Linked DNA regions of Marinagarivorans cellulosilyticus. The main gene of each other region encodes a partner of the protein of the gene in region 2 in a complex. Links are inferred from orthologs where the notes say so. Each region holds a gene or a part of one and is shown on either strand. Other genes may lie near its edges.

The links.
Region 1: the proteins of fliM (region 2) and cheY are in contact, whole or in part, in a crystal structure (PDB 1F4V), measured with the Escherichia coli proteins. The link is inferred for Marinagarivorans cellulosilyticus from one-to-one orthologs.

The regions. Positions count from the first base shown.
Region 1 is NZ_AP023086.1:4,265,207-4,274,550, forward strand. What follows is about bases 4,234-7,096. They hold cheY (chemotaxis response regulator CheY), read right to left. Parts: upstream 5,926-7,096; coding sequence 5,542-5,925; downstream 4,234-5,541. Other genes in these bases: MARGE09_RS17550 (chemotaxis protein CheA), read right to left, coding at 4,234-4,689; MARGE09_RS17555 (protein phosphatase CheZ), read right to left, coding at 4,699-5,502; MARGE09_RS17565 (RNA polymerase sigma factor FliA), read right to left, coding at 6,217-6,930; MARGE09_RS17570 (MinD/ParA family protein), read right to left, coding at 6,959-7,096. In the rest of the region: MARGE09_RS17535 (OmpA/MotB family protein), read right to left, coding at 1-138; MARGE09_RS17540 (flagellar motor protein), read right to left, coding at 135-875; MARGE09_RS17545 (protein-glutamate methylesterase/protein-glutamine glutaminase), read right to left, coding at 877-2,070; more of MARGE09_RS17550, read right to left, coding at 2,299-4,233; more of MARGE09_RS17570, read right to left, coding at 7,097-7,780; flagellar biosynthesis GTPase FlhF, read right to left, coding at 7,935-9,344. UniProt on the Escherichia coli protein: Involved in the transmission of sensory signals from the chemoreceptors to the flagellar motors.
Region 2 is NZ_AP023086.1:4,028,540-4,037,785, forward strand. What follows is about bases 1-2,765. They hold fliM (flagellar motor switch protein FliM), read right to left. Parts: upstream 2,003-2,765; coding sequence 998-2,002; downstream 1-997. Other genes in these bases: MARGE09_RS16385 (flagellar biosynthetic protein FliO), read right to left, coding at 1-571; fliN (flagellar motor switch protein FliN), read right to left, coding at 577-1,005; MARGE09_RS16400 (flagellar basal body-associated FliL family protein), read right to left, coding at 2,012-2,521; MARGE09_RS16405 (flagellar hook-length control protein FliK), read right to left, coding at 2,679-2,765. In the rest of the region: more of MARGE09_RS16405, read right to left, coding at 2,766-4,031; MARGE09_RS16410 (Hpt domain-containing protein), read right to left, coding at 4,241-4,582; MARGE09_RS16415 (fused response regulator/phosphatase), read right to left, coding at 4,593-6,326; MARGE09_RS16420 (STAS domain-containing protein), read right to left, coding at 6,411-6,713; MARGE09_RS16425 (phosphoadenylyl-sulfate reductase), read left to right, coding at 6,945-7,658; HTH-type transcriptional regulator CysB, read right to left, coding at 7,721-8,695; MARGE09_RS16435 (sulfite exporter TauE/SafE family protein), read left to right, coding at 8,955-9,246. UniProt on the Escherichia coli protein: FliM is one of three proteins (FliG, FliN, FliM) that forms the rotor-mounted switch complex (C ring), located at the base of the basal body.

The DNA.
Region 1 (9,344 bases), 240 kb from region 2 along the record:
AACTTCGGCTTTTTTATCGGCCTCCATCGAGGCAACAGCGTACATAACAATAAAAAAACCCAACAATAATGTCAGTAAATCGGCATAACTTATTTGCCAGCGATCTGGGCCTGTTAATTGTTGCTGGCGGGAACTCATAACAAATAGCCACTTAATTTGGCTTCTATGTTTTTAGGGTTTTCGCCATCGGCGATAGCAATCATGCCGTCAACAAGTAACTTTTGCCACACGGCTATGCGATCGACATGCGCACGCAATTTATTGGCAATAGGCAAACAAAACAAATTCGCCAGCGCCACACCATAAAGGGTGGCCACAAAAGCAATCGCCAATGCTGGGCCAAGCTCCTCTGGGTTGCCTATATGGCCCATTACATGAATCAAACCAATAACAGCACCAATAATACCTACCGTAGGCGCGTAACCGCCCATGGATTCAAAAAAGCCCGCGGCGCTTGTATCGTGCTGGCGTAAAAGCTCGATATCCTGCTCCAGAATACCTCTGATTTTTTCTGGCGGAACACCATCGACCAACATTTGAAGACCCTTTTTAATAAATGGGTCTTTTTCCGAACCGATAAGGTTGTCAAGCCCTAACAAACCGCGTTTGCGCGCAATATTGGACCATCCTACAATCTGCTTAATGGTTTTTTTTTGTTGGAATTTTGGCGGCGACAATACCCACTTAAAAATGTGAATCGCACGCAATAAGATATTTTTGGGTGTTTGAATAACAGCGGCCCCAATGGTACCGCCAAAAACAATCAGTGCAGCGGGGTAATTAATTAAAAGGTGCCATGCACCGCCTTCTAAATAATTGCCACCAATTAACGCTGCAAACGCAATAATAACCCCAAGTATGGTCAAGCCATCCATGTTAACTCCCCCGAATAAGTGCCGCCCCCATATCGCTTGGTGGCATAACATGATCGCTTAAACCCGCGTCTACCACCGCTTTAGGCATACCATAAACCACACAACTGGCTTGGTCTTGACTCCATAATGTGCCGCCTTTTTGTTTTAATATTTTGGCGCCTTCACAGCCATCAGCTCCCATGCCGGTAAGTACGATACCGTGTAGCTGCCGTTCAAAAACATTCGCTGCCGAAACAAAAGCAATATCAACAGAGGGCTTGTAGCTCATGCGATCATCGCCATCCATCAATTTGACACAACCTTTTTCTTTCGGGTCGATAATTAACTGTTTACCACCGGGTGCCACTAACACATGGCCAGGCTTTAGCCTGTCACCCGATACAGCTTCGCTCACCGAAAGCGCACACACGCGATTTAACCGCTCCGCTAATGCGCGGGTAAAATTGGGCGGCATATGCTGCACCACAATAATGGGCAACGGAAAGTTCACCGGTAATGCATCTAATACTTGATGAACCGCAACAGGCCCACCCGTAGAGGCACCAATAATTAATAATTTTGCTGCATTGGGGCGGCAAACCGCCCCTTTAGCCGATGGCGGAGCCGATACAATAGCGCCGCGCCCCTGCGCCCTAGCCTGTGATGCCCGTGCCGAGCTTGTAGGCTTAGCCGGCTCGGCTGGTTGCGCCGCTGCCGCGCTTTGAGCTGCACCATTTTGCGTTAAACCGCTGGAAACTGAAGCGCTTGGCGCGTTGGCCTCGGGCACTTTTGGGCTTGCCGGTGCCGACTGCTGTTTAAACTGTTTCGCAAAGGTTAAAAGGGTTTCATGCAAGTGACGCTTTAATCGCGATGAGTTTTGTGAAATTTCAGAAAAGTTTTTTGATATAAAATCGACGGCACCGGCTTCAAGCGCATCCAATGTAATGCGCGCGCCTTCGTAGGTTAACGACGAAAACATAACAATTGGCACTTTTTGGTTGGCCAATATTGCTTTAACTGCCGACACACCATCAAGCATCGGCATTTCGTAATCCATCGATATTACATCGGGCCGCAATTCATCGGCCATCTCTATGGCTTCTTGGCCATTTGTTGCAATGCCGATAACCTTGAGTTCTGGGTGCTCATTAATAATTTCTTTCAGACGATGCTGAAAGAAATTAGAATCATCCACAACCAAAACCGTATAAATCACATGCAACCCTACAATTATTCATTGCGGCAACCCGCTTTATTAAGGCACTTTATGGCAATTAAAATCGTTATGCATAAAGTCCACTTGAATATACAGCGGCATTAAAAAATATTTAAAAGCAATTATTCAAACCAATACAGATAACAGTTCAAACAAGTACAAACGCGCCTAATTAAAACCAGCAATACCTGTCCAGAAAAAGCAGCATTGCAATGCATTAAGCTAAAGCTACATCGCCCCAACATAGCGGTTTAACATACTGGGCACATCTAAAATTAAAGCGATGGTGCCATCACCGGTTATTGTTGCCCCTGCCATGCCTGGCGTACCTTGCAACATTTTGCCCAAAGGCTTAATGACCACTTCTTCTTGGCCAATTAATTGGTCCACAATAAAGCCCACCCGCCTGGTACCGACATTGACAATAACCACGTGCCCTTCTTCGGGGTTATCAATGGAAACAGGGCCTTTTACCAGCCAGCGCTTCAGGTGAAAAATGGGAATCGCTTTTTCGCGAATAGTCACGCATTCTTGCCCGTCTACCACATTGGTTTTACGCAAATCCATATGAAAAATTTCGTTAACACTCACTAAAGGCAAGGCAAATGTTTGCTTACCCAGCATAATCATTAGCGTTGGCATAATGGCGAGTGTTAACGGCACTTTAATGGCTATGCGCGTGCCCTCGCCCAACTTAGATTCAATATCTATAGAGCCATTAAGCTGAGTGATTTTGGTTTTCACCACATCCATGCCCACACCGCGACCAGACACATCGGATATTTCGTTTTTAGTCGAAAAACCAGGGGCAAAAATTAAATTAAATGCTTCAACATCCGATAAACGCCCAGCGGCATCTTGGTCCATTACGCCTTTTTCGACAGCTTTTTCCCGCAATTTATTCGGGTCCATGCCGCCGCCATCGTCAGTAATCGACAGAAGGATATGGTCACCTTCTTGCTCAGCCGCGAGTATCACTTTCCCTACGCGCGATTTGCCGTTTTCTTCACGTACAGAAGGCAGTTCAATACCGTGATCTACGCTATTGCGCACCAAGTGAACCAATGGGTCCGCGAGCGCTTCAACAAGGTTTTTGTCTAAGTCGGTTTCTTCCCCGACAAGCTCTAGGGTAATTTCTTTTTTCAGGTTACGCGCAAGGTCCCGTACAACGCGCGGGAAGCGGCCAAATACTTTTTTAATCGGCTGCATCCGCGTTTTCATGACTGCGGTTTGCAAATCGGCAGTCACTACATCAAGATTGCTAACAGCCTTTGATAAGGATTCATCATTGGCATCTAACCCTAAACGTACTAAGCGGTTGCGCACTAACACTAGCTCGCCAACCATATTCATAATGTCGTCAAGGCGTTGTGTATCAACGCGCACCGTTGCCTCGGCTGCTGGCGCGGGCGCTCCTCCGCCACCACCCCCGCCGGCAGCGGCGGCAACAGCAGCCTCTCGGGGTTTAGGTGCAGGTGCAGGAGTGCTTGGCTTAGCAGCAGCAATCGCCGTAACATTGGCGGGCGCTGCCGGTGCAGGTGTTGATGCAGGCGCTGGTGTTGGCGCAGGAGCCGGCGGCGTGCTAGCGGCAGGTGCTGCTGGTTCTGCGGGTTTTTCAGACGCTTCAGCTTTCGTCGTTTTTGCCCCGTTTACAGTAGGGCCTTTGCCAGAACCGTGTAATTGATCCAGCAAGTCTTCAAATTCACTGTCGGTAATTAAATCGCCGTTACCTTCGCTTGCGCTTGCTGCAGGCGCCGCTGGCGCTTTAGCGGCTGGGGCAGCCGGTGCTACCGAAGGCCCCTTACCCGAACCGTGCAACTGATCCAATAGCGCTTCAAATTCGTGCTCAGATATTTCGTCCGCATTGCTAGCTGCAGCAGGTTCACTGGTTGTTGCAGCTGGGGTTGGCGCAGGAGCCTCACTGGCTGGAGCTTTAGGTGCAGCGCCTGGGCCACCGCCCTTACCATGTAATTGATCTAATAGATTTTCAAATTCATCTTCAGATATTTCGTCACTACTGGCACTCGCTGGCGCACTTGTAGGTGCCGCCTCTGGTGGTTGAGTATTATCGCTAGATGGTTTTTCTGCAGGCCCATCGGCAATGGCATCTATGTATTCTTGATATTCATCGTCCGATAAATTCAAGCCTTCTTCACTAGGTGCTGCGGCGGCAGGCTCTGGCTCTGCTGGTGGCGCGGCGCTTTCTTGTGCTGCTGGCGCATTTAAATCTTCACACGAAACAAGGCGCTCTAAATGACTGACTAATTCCGGTGAAGGGTCTTGTGGTGGCCTGCGGTGCTGAACATCATCAAACTGCGAATTGACGGTATCAAGCGCCTGTAGAACGACATCCATTAATTCAGACGTTACAGGACGCTTGCCGTTGCGCAAAATATCAAACAGGTTTTCGGTTACATGGCAGCATGTCACCATGTTATTTAACTGTAAAAAGCCAGCTCCGCCTTTAACGGTATGAAAACCTCGGAAAATAGCATTGAGCAGATCTTTATCATCAGGGCGCTGTTCTAACTCGACGAGTTGCTCCGATAATTGATCAAGAATTTCACCCGCCTCGACAAGAAAGTCCTGGAGTATCTCTTCATCTTCACCAAATGACATAAATGCTCCTTAAAATCCTAAACTCGATAGCAGGTCATCAACATCATCCTGACCATTAACCACATCGTCACGCGTATCGGCGTGGATTTGCGGCCCTTCTGCTTCACACGGGAGATTGGCTTTTTTGGCAGCCACTGGGTCTGTATCTCGAGATATGCCCGTTACGGCCTCAACCTTACCGGCTATGCGCATTAGGTTAACCAATTCATTTTCAACATCAGTAACAAGGCCAATAACTTTTTTCAAAACTTGACCGGTTAGATCTTGAAAACCTTGCTCCAATATAATGGCTTGTAAGTTTTCATTAAGCTCGTCTGCGCCCAATGTCATTTGCAATAAAAAGCCATCGATGCGCGAATAAAGTTCGGCAAACTCTTCTTTGCTAACTTCTCTACGTCGCAACTTATCCCATTCGTCTTTTAGGGTTTTGGCTTCTCGGCCTAAATTAAGAGCGATGGGTGCCGCTGTTTCTACCCGGTCCATGGTTTTTTCGGCAGCGTCCTGCGTCATATTTATAACGTAATGCAAGCGGTCTGAAGCATCGCGGATTTCACTATCTGCCACTTCAGCATTAGTAGCTGCGCCATTTGTTTCGGAGTCGACATTAAAATTAACAATCGCGCTGTGCAATGCACGTGTTAACTGGCCAACCGAGTTAAACAAATGTTCATCCCGGGAATCCATAATGGAACGAATAACCGCAGAGGCTTCTTCGTAATCATTTTTTTGTAGCTGCTCAACAAGCATCGCAGACCGGTCTTTTAATTCACCGAGAAAGCGTTCGTTGTGATGCCAGTTATCTGTTGGGTCCATAATTTACGCCTTACAAGCAATAGATGCTAACCCTGCGGATTAGCCCACGCGTTCAAAGATTTTATCGATTTTTTCTTTGAGCACTTGCGCGGTAAACGGCTTAACGACATAGCCATTTACGCCAGCTTGTGCAGCTTCAATAATTTGATCGCGTTTAGCTTCGGCCGTTACCATTAATACCGGTAAGGTCACCAACCGCTCGTCGGCGCGCACCTGCTTTAGCAGCTCGATACCCGTCATGCCCGGCATATTCCAATCCGTGACGAGAAAATCAAAATCGCCACTTTTTAGCATTGGCAACGCCGTTGCTCCATCGTCCGCTTCCTGCGTATTGGTGAAGCCTAAGTCCCTAAGAAGATTTTTAATAATCCTACGCATTGTTGAAAAATCATCAACGATTAGGATTTTCATATTCTTGTCCAATGCAACCTCCGCAAACGGAATACCCTGAGTTTGAATTAACGGTTGGAGCTTCTAACTATTGCCACCACAAACATCCAGTTAACAATAACTAAAAGCGAGAAATCCGTGTTAAGTAACCATAAGTCTAGCTCGTCAACTGCAGCTAGCCAGTTTTCGTTGTAATTTAGTCGAGGGGAAATAAAAGTCGTACAAAACACCCCTGTGAATGCCGTCTGGCGGGCCGCAAAGGTAGCGCGAATAAAGCACTAGAAGCGCGAGAAAACAGCGATATTGACCTGCTAAAAAGAAGGGCTAACGCTGCCAGCCAGTCATGCGCGAACGAATGCGCATAGCCGTTTGGCTTAATATTTGGCTAACGCGCGATTCGCTAACACCCAGCACTTCGCCAATTTCTTTTAGGTTTAGCTCTTGTTCGTAATACAGGCTAAGCACCATTTGCTCACGCTCTTTTAAACCCGATATTACTTGGGTTAGCGCTACCTTCATGGCTTGCTTTTGAGCTGTATCGGCGGGGTTTTGGTGTTGTCTAGAATCTTCTGAGGTGAGTAATTCGTCGCCTTCTTCGTCAAAGGTGTCTTCGTAACTAAAGAGCTTAGTGCTGGCGCAATCTTGCGCCATGCTGTGATATTCATCGAGGGTCACTTCGAGTTCATCCGCCACTTGTATATCCGTAGCATCGGAACCGGTTTGGGCCTCTATTTTAGCAATGGCTTCGTTAATGCGCCGGGAATTGCGATGTACCGAGCGCGGCGCCCAATCACCACGTCGCATTTCGTCAACAATGGCTCCGCGAATACGAATACCCGCGTAGGTTTCAAAGCCTGCGCCTTTATCATCTTGGAATTTTTGCGCCGCTTCCAGCAAGCCAACCATGCCCGCTTGAATTAAATCATCCACTTGTACGGATGCCGGCATACGCGCCACCATGTGGTAAGCGATACGCTTCACAAGATAGGCGTAGTCTTCTACATTTATATCGCGCTTAACTTGCGCAGGCGAATACATAGCGGCCCCTGAATTCACTGGCCAACCATCAATTCTGGCCGCTCACCGACAGCAAGCGCTCGAAGAAGAATTCTAAATGCCCTTTGGCATTGCGTTGCACCGGCAGCTGGTCCAACTTTTGCGCAACAACGCGTATCGCTTGCGATGCTTTTGTGCGCGGTGCAAATTCTAAAACAGGTTTACGTGCCTGCACCGCCTTGCGTAAATTCTCATCAAATGGAATGGCGCCAATATATTGAATCGAGGCATCAAGAAAGCGTTCGCACACACCGTTAAGTTTGCCAAATAAGCGCTGCCCTTCTGCTACTGTGCGGCACATATTGGCAATGACTCTGAAACGCGTCACGCCGTGATCTTTATTTAAAACCTTCATTAGGGCGTAGGCATCGGTAATGGACGAGGGCTCGTCGCAAACAACAACCACAACTTCTTGCGCGGCGCGTACAAAGCTAATAACAGTATCGGAAATACCCGCAGCGGTATCGACAATTAACACATCCATTTGATCGGCGATTTCACTAAAGGCATGAATAATACCCGCGTGTTCAGCAGGCGATAACGATGCCATTTGCTGCACACCGGACGACGCGGGAATTACCTTCAAGCCGCTTGGCCCGTGCAACATAACCTGCTGTAAGCTGCGCTTACCACTGAGCACATCAGACAAATTAAATTGCGCATTTAAACCTAATAATAAATCGACGTTGGCCAAGCCCAAGTCAGCATCCATGAGAACCACTCGCCTGCGCATTTCGGCTAAAGCGACGCCTAAGTTCACCGATAAATTGGTTTTACCTACGCCACCTTTGCCACCAGTTACGGCGATCACTTTTACGGGATGATTACTCATGAACTCGACATCCTTCTATGTTTATATCTTTGCCAGCCCTTGCGGGACTTGGTTTAAGAACAATTACGGCCATGTTTTTGACTGGCCGACTTAACAAAAAAACAACGTGCCTCATCAAGTATAGAGGCTGCTTAAAGACTTGCATCGCCGTACATCAGGTGGCCGACAACGCCTGTGCGCTGTTTTCGTATTGGCGCGCTAGCTTAACCGCTTGCGCGACTAAATCGCTGGATGAAACCACGTGAATATCATCGGGGATTTCTTGCCCTGCTGCGGTATATAGCATTGGCACTTCATGGCTACAGACGGCGCCAAAGGCTTCGCCCAAGCTGGCGCATTCATCTAATTTGGTAAAAATACAGCCGCGCAAAGGGCTATTGCCGTAAGCATGTAAAGAGGCTTTTAATATTTGCTGCTGGCTATTGGCAGCCAATACCAATACCCGCTGCACGCCGGGGCAGACATCTAGTAACGATTCTTGCTCAATTTGTTTTGGGTCGCCTTGGCGAAAGCCTGCGGTATCGACCAACACAAGTTCGTATTGCTTAAGGCTCGATAACACCGCGTTCAACTGATGCTCGCCCTCAATAGAACGAACAGGCACTTGTAAAATGCGCCCTAAGGCTTTGAGCTGATCGTGTGCGCCCACTCGGTAGGTATCGGTTGTGACTATGGCAACTTTGCCGCGACCGTGATTTAACACATAACGCGCGGCTAATTTGGCCACTGTTGTTGTTTTCCCCACGCCGGTTGGGCCAACAAAAGCAAACGTGCCGCCTTGCTCTATAGGGTCGTGCGGGTCGACCGGTAGCTTGCGCGCCAGCATCGCCAACGCCTTGCGCCAGCAATTTGGCAAGCGCTCCTCATCATTGGCGCAAACTAATAAATCTTTAATTAAACCTTGCGATAAACCCAGTTGCTCTAACTGCGTTGCCAACTGACGTGCGCGGCCCGTTAAAGGGCTGGGTTCTGCACGCGGAGCGTATTGTTTTTGCCATATTTGCTCTTCCAACAACATGCGCATTTCTGCAATTTCGTCGTACAAGCTGTGTAATTGTTTGTTTTGTTCGGCACTATGTTCGTCGTCAAGGCCACGTGCTTTCACCTGCTGAGCAAAGCTGGCTACTTGTCGGTTTTGTGACATTTCTGGCGCCGGCTCGGTATGTTTTTGCGCTGGCGCTTTGGCCTTAAGCGGTACGTCGTATTCGTCATCGGTAATAGAAATAGCCGATGCAGCCTGCCCTTTTGCCGCTAGCATGCGTTCGTGCGCAGCTTGTATTTCGCTGGCTAAGCGCTCGGCATTGGCCGATGTCGATTCGCTAAAACGCGCTTTTTGCGGGCTGGGCTCGGCATTGTAATTAGGTTCCGCTGGCGCCTCGCTAGCCAGCGCCGCAACGCGAGTATTCGAGGCCACACGCTGTGCATTGTGGTGCTCTTCCCACTCGGTATCGCTGGCGAGCGGTTGATCCAGCTCATCATCAAACGATGCGGCAAAACGCTTTTTGGCCGCTTTAGCCGGTGATGGTGGTGTATCGTCCAAGGTAGCAATAATTTCTACGCCTTT
Region 2 (9,246 bases):
GACCCTTTAATAAAAATTCATTGAGCTTATGCTGAAAGTCCATCGCCGTTTTAGCGCCTAAATGCGGCGACGGTAACTCGCTGCTATCAAAACCCAGCATCGGCACAGCCTTTACCAAATTCACGTTGCCACTGGCAACACCAATCAATAAGCTTTCACCGGCAAAATCAACAACCACCAAACGCTCTTTAGCACCAACATTAAGCGTTTCACGTAGAACTAACTGCTTACCTCTTTTTAATGCCGTAAAGCCTGTACGTTTTAGCAACCCTGCCACAACGACTATAACCAGCAATACCACCATTAATGCACCAAGCACTTTTATTATTGAGCGCGCTGGGCTTAAACCAGATGTCGCCAATGCATTGCCCGTTTCTTTTTTATTCCCGAGTGGCGAAGCCAAAGCCGTAGTATTAATATCTTCCGCCATTGCGGTATTTTCAGGCAGCCCCCGTGCAACCAAAGGGTCTACAGCAAGGTTGACTTGCTCAGTTGCAAGCACCGGCGTCGCCTGCGCAATGCAATGCCCCGTTAAACTTAGCATCACAATAAAAACAATGAATTTTGTCATCGATGCTACCTCAGTTTTTTAATTCGCTCTGAAGGACTAATAACATCAGTCATTCGAATGCCAAATTTTTCATTGACCACAACCACCTCTCCGTGGGCAATGAGCGTACCATTCACCAAAACATCCAGCGGTTCGCCAGCGAGTCGATCCAACTCAATTACCGAGCCCTGATTTAGCTGCAGTAAATTCCGGATGGTAATTGCAGTACGGCCAACCTCCATAGAAATGCTGACAGGAATATCTAAAATGACGTCCAGATCCGGGCGGCCATCAACGCTCGCTGCTGCGCCAGTGCCGGCAGCAGCGGCAGGCTCGTCAAACTCCTCAAGATCAACCGCCTGAGCAGCCTCTTCCTCTACTTGCTCCTCCATAGCTGCAGCCCATTCATCGGCCATGCTGTCCTGATCAACATTATCATTCTCGTCATCACTCATCAGTTTCTCCTTCGGGCGCACCCGGCTTAAATGGGCCTGCTCGGTCTATTTGTTCACACACTTTAAGGGCTAGGTGCTCACCACGTTGACCTAGCGTGGTTCTGAACATAGGCACACCGTTGGCCGTTAACACTTGCATTTCTGGTAAATTTATCGGGATAACATCACCGGGGCGTAGCTCAACAATATCGCGCAAACTAATATCTCGACGGGCAATGTCGCACTCAAGTTCAACTTCCGCATCCATCACATCCTCACGTAACGCATTTATCCAGCGGTCGTCTCTTTCGTCGGTATCCGATTGCAAACCAGCATCAAGAATTTCTCTAATTGGCTCGACCATCGAATACGGCATCGTAATGTGAAGTTCTCCGCCGCCGCCGTCGAGCTCAACATGAAAAGTACTGACCACAACCACTTCGCTCGGACTAACAATATTGGCCATCGAGGGATTAACTTCTGAATTAATATATTCAAAATCAATTACCTTTACTGCGCGCCAAGCTTCTTTTAGATCAATAAAAGCCTGCTCCAATACCATCTGCACAACACGTAATTCTGTGGGTGTAAATTCACGCCCTTCAATTTTGGCATGTCTACCATCACCACCAAAAAAATTGTCAACTAATTTAAAAACAAGTTTTGCATCAAGAATGACCAAAGCTGTACCACGTAAAGGCCGAAACTTGATCATATTCAAACTGGTCGGCACATAAAGGGTATGGACATATTCGCCGAACTTTTGAATTTGAATCCCCCCAACAGAAACATCTGCAGTACGACGCAGTAAATTAAACATGCTTATTCGGGTATAACGTGCAAAACGCTCATTAATCATTTCTAACGTAGGCATTCGCCCACGAACAATACGGTCCTGACTTGTTAAGTCATAATTACTGACCGCAAGGGGATCACTGTCGTCCTCCGTTTCGACATCGCCATCATCAACACCGTGAAGTAAGGCATCGATCTCATCTTGTGATAATAAATCTTGCATCCCTTTACCCTACTGCATTACAAAGTTGGTAAATAAAACCTGCTCGATACTTGGCTTGCCGATTTCTTTCTCTAGAATTTTCTGCAGTTCTTGCAAGCACTGCTGACGAAGCAATTCTTTTCCTTCAGCCGTTTGCAATTCGTTATACATTTGACCACCAATCGTTAACACCAACGCATTGGTAATTAGAGGCGCATGAAGCTCGATAGCGGAAATGACACTTTCGTCACGGATTAATAAAGTAACGTCGACCTGAGCATAACGCTGCCGCCCCTTGTAACCGAAGTTAGCAATAATGGCCGGTTTAATCGGGTAGTAAATCGCCGGTTCTTTGACGTCCTCAACAACCGCTTCCTCAGCTGGCATTTCTTCTGCCGGAGGAGTCATCAATTTAAGGGCAAAAATAGTTCCCCCGACTGAACCACCAACCAGTAGTAAAGCCAATAGAACCAATAGAATCAGCTTCTTTTTGCCGCCGCCAGCTGGCGCTTCGGCACCGCTTTCTTCCTCTTCAGCCATGTCAAAAACTCGTCGTTTATTAAATTTTTTATCAATTAATTAATGACGGAGCAAAAAAAGGGCCACATAACTATTAAAGACACACATAAAGTTGTTAACACAGAGGCACAAAAAAGGCCGCGATATACGCAGCCTTTTTCGTCACATTTTTTAGTTGCTATACAAAGTGATCTACAGCCGAACGAGGAACATGCACAACATGCTGCTCGGGCTGAGCCTCCTCTGGGCCTCCTTGGGGTTCGCCACCATAAGTTTGCGAATCATCACTATCAGAAGCTTGCTGATCAGTCACATCCGCTTGCACAAGATCTAACCCCTCCTCATCAAACGAGTCTTTTAAGCGCTGCAAAGTGGAATCTAGAGCTTCGCGGACAGCCGCATTTTGCGCCGAAAATGTAACCGTCGCTTGCTCATTGGCCATTGATATTTTGACGTTTATCGGTCCCATATCCTGCGGGTTTAACTGTATTTCAGCTTGCTTAATATTTTGCGAAGCCAAATTGGCTGAACGTTCCGCAATTTGGCCAGCCCAAGCCGGCGAGCCAAAACGTACATTAGCCGAAACAAAAACACGATCCACTGCTGGCAAAGGCGCTTTTGGTGAAAGCTCTGTCGCGGGTAACGCAGGCTTAAAATCTTGCTCTTCTTGTAATGAATAATTTTGCTGAAAACTAAAACCTTTTTCGGGCATTAGCGCTTCTGAAGCACCCGCTTTAGCGGCAATCACGCCAGAGCCTTGCGCCATGAATTTATTGGATAATGCCTGAGTTAACTGTCCATTATTCATTGACGACAACATACCGCCCCCGCTTTGCGGAGTACCGGTAGGAAGAGTAGACTTACCTAACATCACAACCGATGCTGAAGTCGAGCTTAACTCGTCATCGCCGCTCACAGCAACCTCAGGTGTCGCATTCTTTAGCGCAAAACCTTTTATCGGCATACTGGCCAGCGCTTCCACTTTACCTTCCGAAGCCGGCGACTCCGTTAGCTTCGCTTGTAGCGGCAAATCGACCTTTTGTAGATCAAGCGCCGCATTCGGCCCCATCTCCGCGCCGACCTCTGGCGCCTCGCCCGCGCCAGATAACAACTCTTGAGGCTTAAGCCCCTCTGCTTGCACAGGAGAAGTAAGCGGCTTGACTTCCCCTTCAGTCAGAAAACTAGGCTCTTCAATAGGCAGTAATTCACCAGCCATGTCTGGCGCCGGCGCCAGCACGGCCTCAGGGCCGATCACTTGTGCAGAGGGCTCGTTTGTCGCTATGGGGTTCTCAGTAGATGTATTTTTATCATTATTGACCTTACCCTCATCGCCTTGACTATTTTTTTGTGCCGCCCTAGCCATCGCTTTTTTAAAGTCTTTTGCATCCTGCGCTTGTTGAGTATCACTAGCGGAGCTTTGTCCAGCGCGACCATCCGCGGATGCAGCTTCGCGACTGGCGTTTTGCTTTTTAGGCGCGTGATTAGCAACAGGCTTATCTAGCATGTTTAAAGCAGAGGCATGAGTCGTCATTATTTCGTCCTGCAGATTAAGTCTTGTATCAAAACTAAGAGAATGCAGAAACTACGCCAATGGTTAACAAAAGATTACAGCGCAAGGTTTATAGCTTTATTGCGCACACTATGGATATAACGAAAGCTGTAAATACAGCCAAAAAACTGTTTGAAGTCAGTTTTTTGGCGTACCTGGGCTTATCAACAGAGGGAATGCGCAACCGACAATTAGGCAACGCTAAAATCTTGCAAAGCTTGGCAAACAGCGGAAAATTCTTTCACAACAGCGGAAAATATTGGTTCGGCACCGGCAAGGTTTTGCGCATGTCCCATTGCCTCAAGCTGACCACAATAATCGGCCAATAAATTTGCCCCGACATTGCGGCTACTGCCTTTTAGACCGTGAGCTTCGGCATAGAGGACTTCTGCACTACCAGCAGATAAGGCTTCTTGCATTTTATCTATTCGCGCTTGACCATCAAGAATAAAACGCTCAACCAAAACCTCAAAACCCTCGGCTAACAATTCTTTAAGCTCGGCCAACACACCTAGGTTTACAGACTCCATCATAGGCTCCACATTAATCTTCAGTACTCCAACGGAAAACCGCTTCGATGCGGTTACCAGGAACATTAATCGTTAATCGCTCACAAATTGAATCTATCAGCTGCAACCCCCGGCCAAAATAATTCGGGTGCAGATCCCCTTTTTCGGTCTTCACCACCTCGTCCTCTTTAACAAAACCTTTACCACTATCAGTAAAGCGAATCGTTAATAAGCCGCCATCGACCTCAAGCTGGTGCTCAAAGTCAATTGTTACCCAACCATCTTGAAGCTGCTCTAGCCCTTCTTTGCGCAGCTTATAATAAGTTGCAAAGCCCTCGGGTGATGATTTAAGTTTTGATGATAATCCCAGAACACCATGCTCAACTGCATTATTAAATAATTCAGAAAGTACAGTGTACAAAACCGAACTGCTTTGGCGAAGGTGTGGAACCTCCGAAATGACGTTTAACAGCAACGGTAGCGGGTCAAACGTTTTTAATGACGAGGTATTTAATTTTAACGTCATTGCCCAGTCCGCTAGGCTACCACGTGATTTAGGTGCACTTTTTAAAACTTTTTCAGCCACTTCGTCGTTGGGCATTTCCAAAGAAACAATCGAGACGTCATCATCGCCATCGCTGTCGCCAATATGGTTTTGCACACTTTTAAGCACGGTATCGAAAATAGTATCCACCGGGCTCTGAGCATACAAAATGGCATTTAAGCGCTCCTCGCCAAACATGTTTCCATCGGGTTTTCGGGCTTCGATAATGCCATCGGACCATAAAAATAGCTGATCGCCTTCGGCCATTTCATAGCGTGCTGGCGTATGGTTAAATTCCCGGTTAGATAAAACGCCCAACGGCAAATTAGTCGAGCGAATAACATCGAACTGACGACTCTCAGCACGATAGATGCCACCTTCGGGTAACCCACCAGACCAAATCAATGCGCGTTTTTTATGGAAGCTTAAATCTACCGCCGTGGCGCAGCAAAAAAGGCCTACCGGCAAAGTATGGTAGAGCTTGCCATTAACCTCGCGAATAATATCGCCGATACTAAAGCCTTTTCTGGCCATACCATGAAAAATTGATGCCAAAGGCATAGAGCCGATAGCCGCAGGTAAACCATGCCCGGTAAAATCACCCAATAAAAGCAACAAGCTGCCGGTTGGGCTTAAATCTGCAAGAATGACATCACCATTAAATACCGCAAGCGCAGACATATAGTATTTAATAATGGGCAAATCTAACGTACCCGCATAGGTGATTTTGTCAAACACCTGCTTTGCCACTTCTTGCTCTTGCATTAAATGGGTGTTATTTAATTCAATTTGATCGCGCTGACGAATCATTGTTTGATTCATTTCGCGCATGCGATAAAACGCTTTAATTTTGGCTTCAATAATTACCGCGTTATACGGCTTAGATAAAAAATCATCGCCACCGGCTTCTAAGCAGGTAGCCAAGGATTCAGCATCGGCAAGTGATGTTAGAAATACAATCGGGGTAAATACATCGCCAGACATTTCTCGGATTTTACGTGCCGCCTCAATACCATTTAAGTTCGGCATTAATACATCTAAAAAAACAAGGTCTGGATTATGACGTTCGAATTGCTCGACGGCCTGCAGGCCATCCTCGGCCATAATGACGTGGTAGCCTCCCTTTCTTAGCATGGATTCAAGGATCATCCGATCCACGGCGGAATCTTCGGCGACTAAAATCTTTACGAGCGCCTCTTGCACTTCATCAGTTTTGTCGCCCATCCTACCCTGCTCCATCTATAGCCAGCTTTAAATCACTAAACCTTACCTACATCTTGGTTTAAGCGATAACAAACGTATTTTTGACTACTGAATGCTAAATAGCTTTTCGAAACTTGATATCGCAAAAATCTTTTTAACTTCTGGCGAGCAATTAGAAATTGTAATTGATGCGCGGTCACCGCCGGCAAAGTCGCGCAATACCAACAACATACCCAGCGCAGAGCTATCGAGATACTCCGCTTTACGCAAATTTACCTCGTACCCTTCCAAACCACTCCCACCTTCATAACAACTACGAAACTCGTCAAGTGAGCTTGCATCAAAACGACCATCAACCTCAATCATTAATGTTTTGCCATCACCAGAAACCGAAGAGTTAATTGACATGGGTAAGTCCACCTTTAATACCAAATCTAATAATAGCGATTATCGCCGTGAAAGCCTGAACGGCCATAATCCAAGAATAGTCCAAAACTGTAATTGCGCGAGAACTCAGGCAAAGTTGTCCAATTTGGGGATAAGCGGTAGTTTTTGATATGATCAGCGCCGCCAAAATGACTACAGCATAGGCGCTGCGCGCGCCAGCAGACCTAAACCCGTTTTAAATGAGCACACGCTATGATCGCGATCGACCTAGACGCCGAACTACAAAAGAAAAGCCCCCGCGAAATCCTCAAGTACGCCCTCGAAACACATGACAATATCGCCATTTCTTTTAGTGGTGCCGAAGATGTTGTACTGGTTGATATAGCCAGCAAAATTCGCCCAGACATCAACGTTTTCACGCTAGATACCGGGCGCCTGCACCCAGAGACGTACAGTTTTATCGATCGCGTGCGCAACCACTACAACATTGATATCGAGCTTATGTTTCCGCAAGCAGAGGCAGTACAAACGCTAGTCAAAGAAAAGGGGCTGTTTAGCTTTTACCAAGACAACCATCAAGAATGCTGCGGCATCCGCAAGATAGAGCCCTTAAAGCGCAAACTGGCAACTGTGGATGCTTGGGTGACTGGCCAGCGTAAAGATCAAAGCCCAGGCACAAGAATGGGCATTCCTGTTATTCAAAACGATGCCGTATTTGCGGGCGCCGACCGCGAGCTTACAAAGTACAACCCGCTGGCAAACTGGTCTTCAGAAGATGTGTGGATGCATATTCGCGCCTTAGAAGTACCCTATAACACCTTGCACGACCAAGGCTTTATCTCCATTGGTTGCCAGCCGTGTACCAAGCCTGTTGGCCCCAATCAACACGAGCGCGAAGGCCGCTGGTGGTGGGAAGATGCCACAAAAAAAGAATGTGGCCTACACAACGAAAACCTAAAGGACTAACCACAAAGCGCAGACATAAAAAAGGCCTCGTTTGAGGCCTTTTTATTTAATGCTCGGCAATCTTAATATTCGGGCAGCTGTATATCAGCCAACAATTCATCCAGCTCTATTTTCGAGCTACAGTTAAACGCGCTATCGACCAATTGCTTGGTTAAATGGGGCGCAAACAACTCGATAAAATCGTACATAAAGCCTCGCAAGAATGTCCCTCGCCTAAAGGCCAAACGCGTTGTGCTCGGTTTGAACAAGTGACTAGCATCTAGCGCCACTAGGTCTGAGTCCGTTTCGACGTTGTAGGCTTGCTTGGCGACAATACCAACCCCCAAACCTAGGCGAACATAGGTTTTAATAACGTCGGCATCGGCTGCGGTAAATACAACTTTCGGCGCCAAGCCATGCTCCATAAAAGCTTCGTCTAGCTTAGAGCGCCCAGTAAAGCCAAAAACATAGGTCACTAGAGGGTGGTTAGCCACATCTTGAATAGTTAACTCTGAGAGCTGGCATAACGGGTGATTCTTAGGCACCAATATGCAGCGGTTCCAGTTGTAGCACGGCAGCATAATAAGGTCGCTGAATAAGTCCATTGCCTCTGTCGCTATCGCGAAATCAACCGAGCCATCGGCAGCCATTTCAGAAATCTGCATGGGCGTGCCTTGGTTTAGCTGCAGTGACACATCGGGGTATTCGCTAATAAACTTGGAAATGATATTGGGCAATACATAGCGCGCTTGGGTGTGCGTTGTGGCAATAGAAAGACTGCCTTTACGCTCATCGCTGAATTCCTGCGCCACCTGCTTAATACTCTCGACTTTACGCAAGATTTCACCCGCGGTGCGCAATATAGCCTCGCCTGCAGGGGTAATTCGGGTAAGGTGCTTGCCACTGCGGGAGAAGACCTCCACACCCAGCTCATCCTCCAAAAGACGAATTTGTTTACTAATACCGGGTTGAGATGTATACAAGCTTTGAGCGGTTGCAGACACATTAAGATCGTGATGCGCAACTTCCCAGATATATCGTAACTGCTGGAGTTTCATTATGCCCTCCGATTGGCGGCAATATTATTAACGTTAAACAAATGGAAGCGGTAAAACACAGTAATAAACGAAGTATTAGAGCAAAAACACGCGCTCATCAATTTACTTATAAAAATATAAATAAATATTCTTTTGAAGAATAGATGCAAATCAGTATATTTGCCAACCTCTTTATAACTCTTAATGTAGCACTCACCAAGCCGAGCGGCGAATGTGTTTGCGATCTTACCCCCAAATTATTGAATTAGTAGGTGTCTTGTTGATAGATTTTCTATTTTACATCCTTGCCGGTGCAGGCGTAGGTCTAGCTGTAGGCCTTACCGGTGTTGGCGGCGGCTCGCTAATGACACCGCTACTAATCCTTTGGGGCATCCCTGAGAAAATCGCCATAGGCACCGATTTACTCTACGCCGCCATCACCAAAGCCGGTGGCGCATGGACCCACGCCAAACAACGCAGTGTACGCTGGGATGTGGTGGCACTGCTGGCGGCCGGCAGTATTCCTGCCTCAATGCTCACCAGCCTTGCGCTTAGCTACTTAGTAAATGACA